2 regions of the Acinetobacter lactucae genome follow, and region 2 is predicted to be linked to the other one. Evidence: predicted binding sites of a transcription regulator. Region 2 holds the regulator's gene; the other holds the start of a gene.
What was found. Region 2 encodes PhoB, which activates phosphate uptake and scavenging genes when phosphate is short. Its sites were predicted from a motif close to TGTCATNAANCTGTCATAA; they were not measured.

Region 1: a site for PhoB is predicted at 2,939-2,957, ahead of HLV59_RS13775 (inorganic phosphate transporter). Genes of this name have one in related genera too.

The regions. Positions count from the first base shown of each region.
Region 1 covers NZ_CP053391.1:2,934,096-2,938,538, forward strand. The annotation lists gene HLV59_RS13770 (D-serine ammonia-lyase) at 1-1,096, opposite strand, end outside; gene HLV59_RS13775 (inorganic phosphate transporter) at 1,261-2,892, opposite strand; gene metH (methionine synthase) at 3,355-4,443, shown strand, end outside.
Region 2 covers NZ_CP053391.1:114,363-118,805, reverse strand. The annotation lists gene HLV59_RS00545 (SDR family NAD(P)-dependent oxidoreductase) at 1-797, opposite strand, end outside; gene HLV59_RS00540 (TetR/AcrR family transcriptional regulator) at 1,010-1,681, shown strand; gene phoB (phosphate regulon transcriptional regulator PhoB) at 1,935-2,645, shown strand; gene phoR (phosphate regulon sensor histidine kinase PhoR) at 2,655-4,013, shown strand; gene HLV59_RS00525 (alpha/beta fold hydrolase) at 4,081-4,443, opposite strand, start outside.

The DNA of each region.
Region 1 (4,443 bases), 1.2 Mb from region 2:
CATCATGAATGGTGTAGTAACCGTCGATTAACTGTTGCATCGCACGCCCGACAAAACCTGAAGCACGTCCTACCGCAAGCCCGTCTGCTGCTGTAACGTTATCAATACCGATGTCATTTACTGAAATCTGATCATGCAAACCTGTGTGGACACCAAGTAACATACACGGCGAATGGGTTGGTTCTGCAAAGATACAATGTACATGCTCACCAAAAGCAAGTTTTAATCCAAAACTCACCCCACCAGGGCCTCCACCGACGCCACACGGCAAATAAACAAATAATGGGTGTTCAGCATCGACTTTAATTTGTTTTTGCTCAAATTGCTGTTTTAAACGTATTCCTGCAACGGCATAGCCTAAAAACAATGTTGTTGAGTTTTCATCATCAATAAAAAAGCAGTGAGGATCTTGCTCTGCGGCTTTACGTCCCTCTTCAACAGCTACGCCGTAATCACTCGCATATTCCACAACATTAACGCCCAGAGAACGTAGTTTGTCTTTTTTCCACTGTCTCGCATCAGCCGACATGTGAACAGTGACTCTAAAGCCGAGTTTGGCACTCATAATGCCTATAGAAAGCCCAAGATTGCCCGTAGAACCCACTGCAATTTGATACTTAGAAAAGAAAGCCCGAAATGAATCTTGATCTAATTTACTATAATCATCTTCTGGTTTGAGTAAGCCAGCCTCAATTGCCAATTTTTCGGCGTGAGTTAAGACTTCATAAATACCACCACGTGCTTTAATAGAACCTGAAATAGGTAAATGGCTATCTTTTTTCAGCCAGAATGTTCCGTTAATCTGTACTTGTTTCGTTGAAGAAAGTGCTTGTTGCATATGAGCAATTTCAACAATATCTGATTCAATTTTTCCGTGTTGTGCTTGAGTTTTGGGAAATACCTTTGCCAAATAAGGTGCGAAACGCGCTAGTCTTGCTTCTGCTTCACTTACATCCTTAGCGGTTAGTCCAACTTTTTCTAAAGCTTCTTTTAAAGGATAACGATGAGGTGTAAACCAAAATGTTTCTTGATAGGCTTGAAGTGTTTCAATAAGTGGAAATTGTTGTTTTAGCTGATCTATTTGAACCGCATTCATAATATATCCTGATATAAAAGTTTAAGCCCAGCCAATAAGCTGCTTGATGGCCTATAACAACTTATTAATTTATAGATGAATGTATATGAAAAATAGTCCCAATTTTAAAAACTAAACAAATAAAAAAGCCACTGTGAACAGTGGCTTTAATTTTTTAAATGCTTTTATACAAACTGTAAGAATAACCAGTACAAACCACCTGACAAGCAGATTGTTGCAGGAAGAGTAAATACCCATGCAGATAAAATTGTCTTCACGGTATTAAAGTTTAAACCTGATTTATTCGCGACCATCGTACCCGCAACAGCACTGTTTAAAACGTGTGTTGTTGAAACCGGCATACCTAAACCATCGGCAGCTGCAATTGTACTCATTGCGACAAGCTCAGCAGACATCCCTTGACCATAAGTCATGTGATGCTTACCAATACGCTCACCTACAGTCACAACAATACGTTTCCAACCCACCATTGTGCCTAGGCCAAGTGCTAAAGCAACCGCGACTTTTACCCAAGTTGGAATGTATTGTAAGAATGAATCTAAGCTACTACGGTATTCTTTCACAAGTTTCTTTTGTGATTGATCCATTTTTGGTAAAGCATCCGCTTTATCCAAACGTTTAAATGTAGTGGTGCTTAAATACATGTCATTACGAATTTCGCTAATTGCAGCTTCAGGAATATCTTTTAAGTTGCTATAGCTAGAAACGCGCTCACCCAAATGATCAGTCATACTTGCCAATGCAGGTACAACTTCCGGAGTTTGCTGTTTAGTTTGAATATAGGTAGTCAGAATAACACGTGCTTTTTCATCGGTTAATTCTGGCTGATTTTGATTCAAAAATACGGCAGTTTGAGAAGAAAGCTGATGGAATGATTGAATTTGTTGTGTATCAAGGTTTTTATTTAATGAATAAGCCAATGGCACCAGACCAACCAAAATCAGCATGATGAGTCCCATACCCTTTTGGCCGTCATTAGAACCATGTGCAAAACTTACACCTGTACAGGTAAAAATTAAAATTGCACGAATGATTGCTGGCGGTGGTTTGTTACCTTCAGGTGGCTGGAATAATTCTAACTGGCGTTTAAAAATAGTTTTAACCAACAAGAATACAATCGCTGCAAAAGCAAAACCAATTAAAGGTGAAAATAATAATGCCTTACCGACTTTAATCACCTGATCCATGTCTACACCACTGGTTGTTACGCCAGTCGATGCACTCAATAGATGGTTCATAATGCCCACACCCAAGATTGAACCAATCAAGGTATGAGAGCTTGAAGCAGGAATTCCTAAGAACCATGTACCTAAGTTCCATAGAATCGCAGCAATAAGCAATGCAAAAACCATTGCGAAACCTGCACCACTGCCCATATTCATAATCAGTTCAACAGGCAACAATGCAATAATGCCGTAAGCGACTGCGCCGCTTGCAACCATTACCCCAAGGAAATTACAAAAACCAGCCCACATGACTGCAACCGGTGCTGGTAAAGCATTGGTGTAAATCACTGTTGCTACTGCATTTGCAGTATCGTGGAAGCCATTTACAAACTCAAAGCCTAAAGCAATCAAGAGTGCAGTTGATAAAAGAATAACTGAATAAAGACTCAAAGGTGGTACATGCGCTAAATCAGCACTCACCTGAAATCCAATATAAATAAGTGTTGCAACAATAATCGTCAGAAACACCGGCATAAAAAATTTAGGTGTCGGGACATGTACATTCGTCGATTTGACTTGCAGGTTTGCCGCAAGTTTTGAATCCGAAACAGGGGGTAGATTAGAATTCATGCAGACGGTAAGAGGATAAAAAAATCCTCTGTATTCTTAAATTAAATTATGACAATTATATGACAAAGCAGCGCCCGATGAAGTCAATTTTTCATATTTTGACCTCATTTGATGCACCTTTCCTCTACGATTTTTATTTTTTTATAAAAATACAATAACTTACATAAGTCCCCACCCATCTAATTTATGACTATTTTTGAAGCAAAAAGATCTAAAAAATTACCTAAATGGCTAATTTTTAAACACCACAATTGTCATAAAACCGAATATTGGAGATGAAATATTTCAATATCATGATCATTTGATGAATATTTGATGAAAAATCACTCGCCACTTTGTCATAAAGTACTTGTTTAGGGGATGATTTACAGTGAATGATGGGTCGTTATAGGTCATCTATTGCGCAACTATTCTGTTACAATAGCGCCGCATTTTTAAATTCGTACAATATCGGGGTTTTATATGTCCACGCTTGCCACCCTAAAAGCGCTTCTTGCCAAACGTATTCTGATTATTGATGGTGCAATGGGTACCATGATTCAGCGCCATAAATTGGAAGAAGCAGACTACCGTGGTGAGCGTTTTGCCGATTGGGCACATGACTTAAAAGGTAACAATGATCTTTTAGTTCTGACACAGCCTCAAATCATTCAAGGTATTCATGAAGCTTATCTTGATGCTGGTGCAGACATTATTGAAACCAACAGCTTTAACGGCACGCGTGTCTCAATGTCTGATTACCACATGGAAGATCTTGTTCCAGAGATTAACCGCGAAGCAGCACGTTTAGCTAAAGCGGCTTGTGAAAAGTATTCGACTCCAGATAAACCGCGCTTTGTAGCAGGTGTACTTGGGCCAACATCACGTACTTGTTCAATTTCACCTAATGTAAATGACCCTGCCTTTCGTAATATCACCTTTGATGAGCTAAAAGAAAACTATATTGAAGCGACTCATGCGCTGATTGAAGGCGGTGCAGACATTATTCTAATTGAAACCGTTTTCGATACCTTAAACTGTAAAGCAGCAATTTTTGCGGTTAAAGAAGTCTTTAAACAAATTGGTCACGAATTACCAATTATGATTTCAGGGACTATTACCGATGCATCAGGTCGTACCTTAACAGGTCAAACTGCTGAAGCTTTCTGGAACTCTGTACGTCATGGCGACTTGTTATCGATTGGCTTTAACTGTGCACTTGGTGCAGATGCAATGCGCCCTCACGTAAAAACCATTTCTGATGTCGCAGATACGTTTGTTTCAGCACATCCAAATGCTGGCTTACCAAACGCATTTGGTGAATATGATGAAACACCCGAGCAAACTGCAGCATTCTTAAAAGAATTTGCAGAAAGTGGTTTGATTAATATTACTGGTGGTTGCTGTGGTACAACGCCTGACCACATCCGTGCAATTGCCAATGCGGTAAAAGATATTGCACCTCGTCAAGTTCCTGAAACTGTACCGGCTTGTCGTTTAAGTGGTTTAGAACCATTTAATATTTATGATGACTCACTTTTCGTAAACGTGGGTGAACGTACCAACGTTACA
Region 2 (4,443 bases):
TGATATCCTGTTGGGAACAAACGCTGCAATGCATCAAGAAATTTTGCATCACTACCAATCAATAAACGGCGTTTATTTTTCAAAACAGCATCCAAGATTTGACGAGCCGCTTCTTCTGGTGGAGTACGTAAGAACTTATCAAAGTTTTGAATCGATTTAGCCGGATCCATACCCAAACTACTCAAGCTATCACTCATTTTTGCAGCTTTAGCAATATTGGTACGAATTCCCCCCGGATGTACGCACAAAGAACTCACGCCACTTTTTTCAATATCCAACTCTTGACGTAATGATTCGGTAAAACCACGTACAGCAAATTTAGTTGCATTATAGCCAGATTGGGTTGGTTGAGCAGTTAAACCAAATAAGCTCGAGATGTTAATAATATGGCCATCTTGAGTCTGCTTAATGAATGGTAAAAATTCTTTAGTACCGTATACGACACCCCAGAAGTTAATCCCCACAATCCACTCTAAATCTTCGTAGGTCGCGCCTTCGACAGTTGACCCTAATGCAACACCAGCGTTGTTAAAAATCAGGTTAACAGAGCCATGATCTTGCACAGTTTCTTGTGCCCATTGCTTTACCGCTTCACGGTCAGACACATCAAGCTTTTTGGTGGTAATAGTAATATTGCTGTATGGTTTTAAAAGCTCGACAGTTTGTTGTAATCCTTTTTCATTAATATCACTCAACGAAAGATGGCAGCCCTGTTTTGCCAAAAGAATTGCTAACTGTTGCCCAATGCCAGAACCCGCGCCCGTAATTGCAGCGACTTTGTTTTTAAAATTTTTCATTGTCCATCCTTTGTTTTTCGATATTTGCACAGTCAGTTCATTGCATGTGCAGTTTAGACAACTTCAATATAATTTTGACAATACACATTGTCAATATAGTACACTGTAATTTCAGATAGAATGGCACAATTCTTCTGAGCGCTTTATCATAGTGAGCATATTTGGCCAAAACCTATAAATTAGGCAACCATTCTTTAGGAAACAACTTATTTATGGCGACTAACGACTCAACCAGTAAAAAGAAAACAAAAAGTGTGAGTAAAGAACGTCAGTTCAAAGGTTTATCTCTATCTGAACGTAAAGAGGCGCGCCGTGAAAAACTGATTGAAGCAGGTATTGCGACCTACGGAACCCTTGGTTTTTTTTCAGTGACGGTAAAAGATGTCTGCCAAGAGGCAAAGCTCACAGAACGTTATTTTTATGAATCATTTAAGAAGAGTGAAGATTTATTTCAAACCATCTTTTTAAAAATGATTGAAGAATTACAACAAAATCTGATGCAAGCCGTGATTAAAGCTGCACCCGATCCAGAAAAAATGGTTGATGCAGGTTTAAGAGCACTGCTGACGACATTAAAAGATGACCCGAGATTAGCTCGTATTGTCTATGTAGACGCAGTCTTGGTACAAGAATTACATAATCAAGCCACCATTCAAGAAACACTTGCGCAATTTGATCGCATGATTCAAGCCTTCGTTATGCTGACCATGCCCCAAATTCAGCACCACGAAAATGAACTCTCTTTAATCGCAACTGGTTTAAATGGATATGTCACTCAAATTGCGATTCGTTGGGTTATGGGAGGGTTTGAGCAATCTCTTGAGCAGGTTTTAACCGCATGTCGTATTGTTTTCTTGTCTTTATTAGCTCAGGTTTCAAAATAATATTAAAGTTTTTTGACAGCTTAAAATGTGAAAAACAACTAAGTAATTACTGTGTTAACCTATTGAATGACTTTAGAAAGTTTGAAGCTTACATGTCACAATTTGGTCATACCTTTGCCTTAGTTTTGTCACAAATTATTGCTAAATTCAATTTTATAGACTTTTCTGCAATGAAATTGTCATAATTAATCTTTGTAATAAGCCTGTCATAACTACAAAACGGTTCACCGTTAAATCTATAGGATATTGCGCTGTGAAAGATGACTATATTTTAATTGTCGATGATGAGCTTCCTATTCGCGAAATGATCCATACTTCTTTGGACATGGCAGGCTTTCAGTGTTTACAGGCAGAAGATGCCAAACAGGCTCATCAAATTATCGTCGACCAACGTCCGGCGCTTATCTTGCTTGATTGGATGTTACCTGGAGGCGTAAGCGGTGTCGATTTATGTCGCCGCTTAAAACGTGATGAGAACCTCGCAGAAATTCCAGTGATTATGCTGACTGCTCGCGGAGAAGAAGACCATAAAGTACAGGGTCTTGATGCGGGTGCAGATGACTACATGACGAAGCCTTTCTCAACACGTGAACTGGTTTCTCGTATTAAGGCAGTTCTGCGCCGCGCTAATGCATTAAGTGGTGAAAAAACAATTGATGCCAACGGATTAATCCTTGATCCTGTAAGCCAGCGTGTTAGCTTTGGCAACAGCATTTTAGATATGGGCCCAACTGAATATCGCTTACTTGCGTTTTTCATGACCCATCCTGAACGTGCATATACGCGTGCCCAGTTGCTCGATCAAGTGTGGGGCGGTAATGTATATATTGAAGACCGCACTATCGATGTGCATATCCGTCGTTTGCGTAAAGTCTTAGAACCTTTTGGTGTTGACCGATTTGTTCAGACTGTACGTGGAACTGGCTACCGTTTCTCTACACGTGCAGATTTAGCCGCAGGTTAACCAAGATTTATGTATGAACCCTACCCCGTCCCTGAACAGGTACGTGAACAAAAGCTTTCTCGCTACAGTAGTTTATGGACGTTTGCCAAACAAGATTTACGGCTTTTATTATTTTTTCTAATTATTGCCGGTTTAGTCGGTTTCGGTATTGGGTATTTCTGGAGTTGTATCTTTATCGCCTTCGTGGTGTTTTTTACACTCCAGTTACGTTCTTTATATCTGGTCAATGACTGGATTGCCAATAAACCTTATGACGTGCCTCCAAACCTTAACGGGATTTGGGGGGCATTGTTATTTAATGTTTACCGTGCTCAGCGCCAAGAACGAATTGTTCAGGCCGAAATGGTCGGTTTAATTGACCGCGCTCAATCTTCTTTGGTCGCACTTGCTGAAGCGGTTGTACTTATTGATGACCAACATCAAATCGAGTGGTGGAACCCTGCTGCCGAACGTTTGTTAGGGATTAGTCCACTTGACCGTGGCCGAAACCTCTTAACGATTTTACGTCAGCCGACCTTTATTGAATATTTTAATAATATTGATCAGGCACCTGATGGGATTAAGCTGCATTCCAATTTTGATGATGACCGCTATGTGCAGGTTAAACTCACAAGATTTGGTGGAGAAAGTCGTTTATTGGTGGCTTACGATGTGACTCGTATGCATAACCTTGAGCAAATGCGCAAAGACTTTGTCGATAATATTTCGCATGAACTTCGTACGCCATTAACGGTGCTCAGTGGTTATATCGAGACATTTACCGATCAGGAAGATATTAGCCCACGCTGGAAACGTGCATTTGATCAGATGCAGTCCCAAACCAAGCGTATGAATGCGTTGGTGAATGATTTACTGTTGTTATCGAATTTAGAAAATAACAAGAAAATTGCAAAAAATCAGATTATCGAAATGCCGAGTTTAATGAATCAATTGTTTGATGATGCTCAGGCCTACAATGCCGATTATGGACACACGCTCAATTTACATATTGATAGCCACTGTGACCTGATTGGTTCCGATATGGAAATTGCCAGCGCGTTTAGTAACTTAATTACCAATGCCATCAAGTACACGCCAAAAGGTGGAACTATTACCATTGGTTGGCATGATGATGGTGAACATGCTTACTTTAGCGTGCAAGACACAGGCATCGGAATTAACCCTAAACATTTGCCACGACTGACTGAACGCTTCTATCGTGTTGACAGTGACCGTAGCCGTCAAACAGGTGGTACAGGTTTAGGCTTAGCGATTGTAAAACACGTGCTTATGCAACACGGCGCTTATTTAGATGTGCAGTCTAAAGAAAACGAAGGATCAACCTTTACCGCAGTTTTTCCAAAAGAAAGACTCTATAACATGACCTAAAGTTGCCCTCTCACATTTAAAAAGCCGACTCATGAAAAGTCGGCTTTTTTGTAGCATTTAAACCAATTTACTTAAAATTTGAGCAATAAGATTTTGTCTGGTTTTTCTCTATGACATTCAAAAAGTGAGTGGCAAAAGTATTACTTTGACGCAGTGCATCACGGTGATCACCACCATCAATCGTTTGATAAATAGTTGGTTTTTTTAATTTACATAACTGTTGGTAATAAGCAGATGTCCCTCTAGGGTCGACTAAATGATCTTTAGAGCCTTGAACAATCATTAATGGCACGGTCGGCACCATATTTTCAATAGACTGCTGTTTTAAGTAAGCCAAAAGAGGTTTTAAGTCTGCATTAGGGCGAAATATGCTAGAAGGAGATTTCTTCAAATCAGACTGGAGTTCAGATAAACAACGACTGCGTGCTTG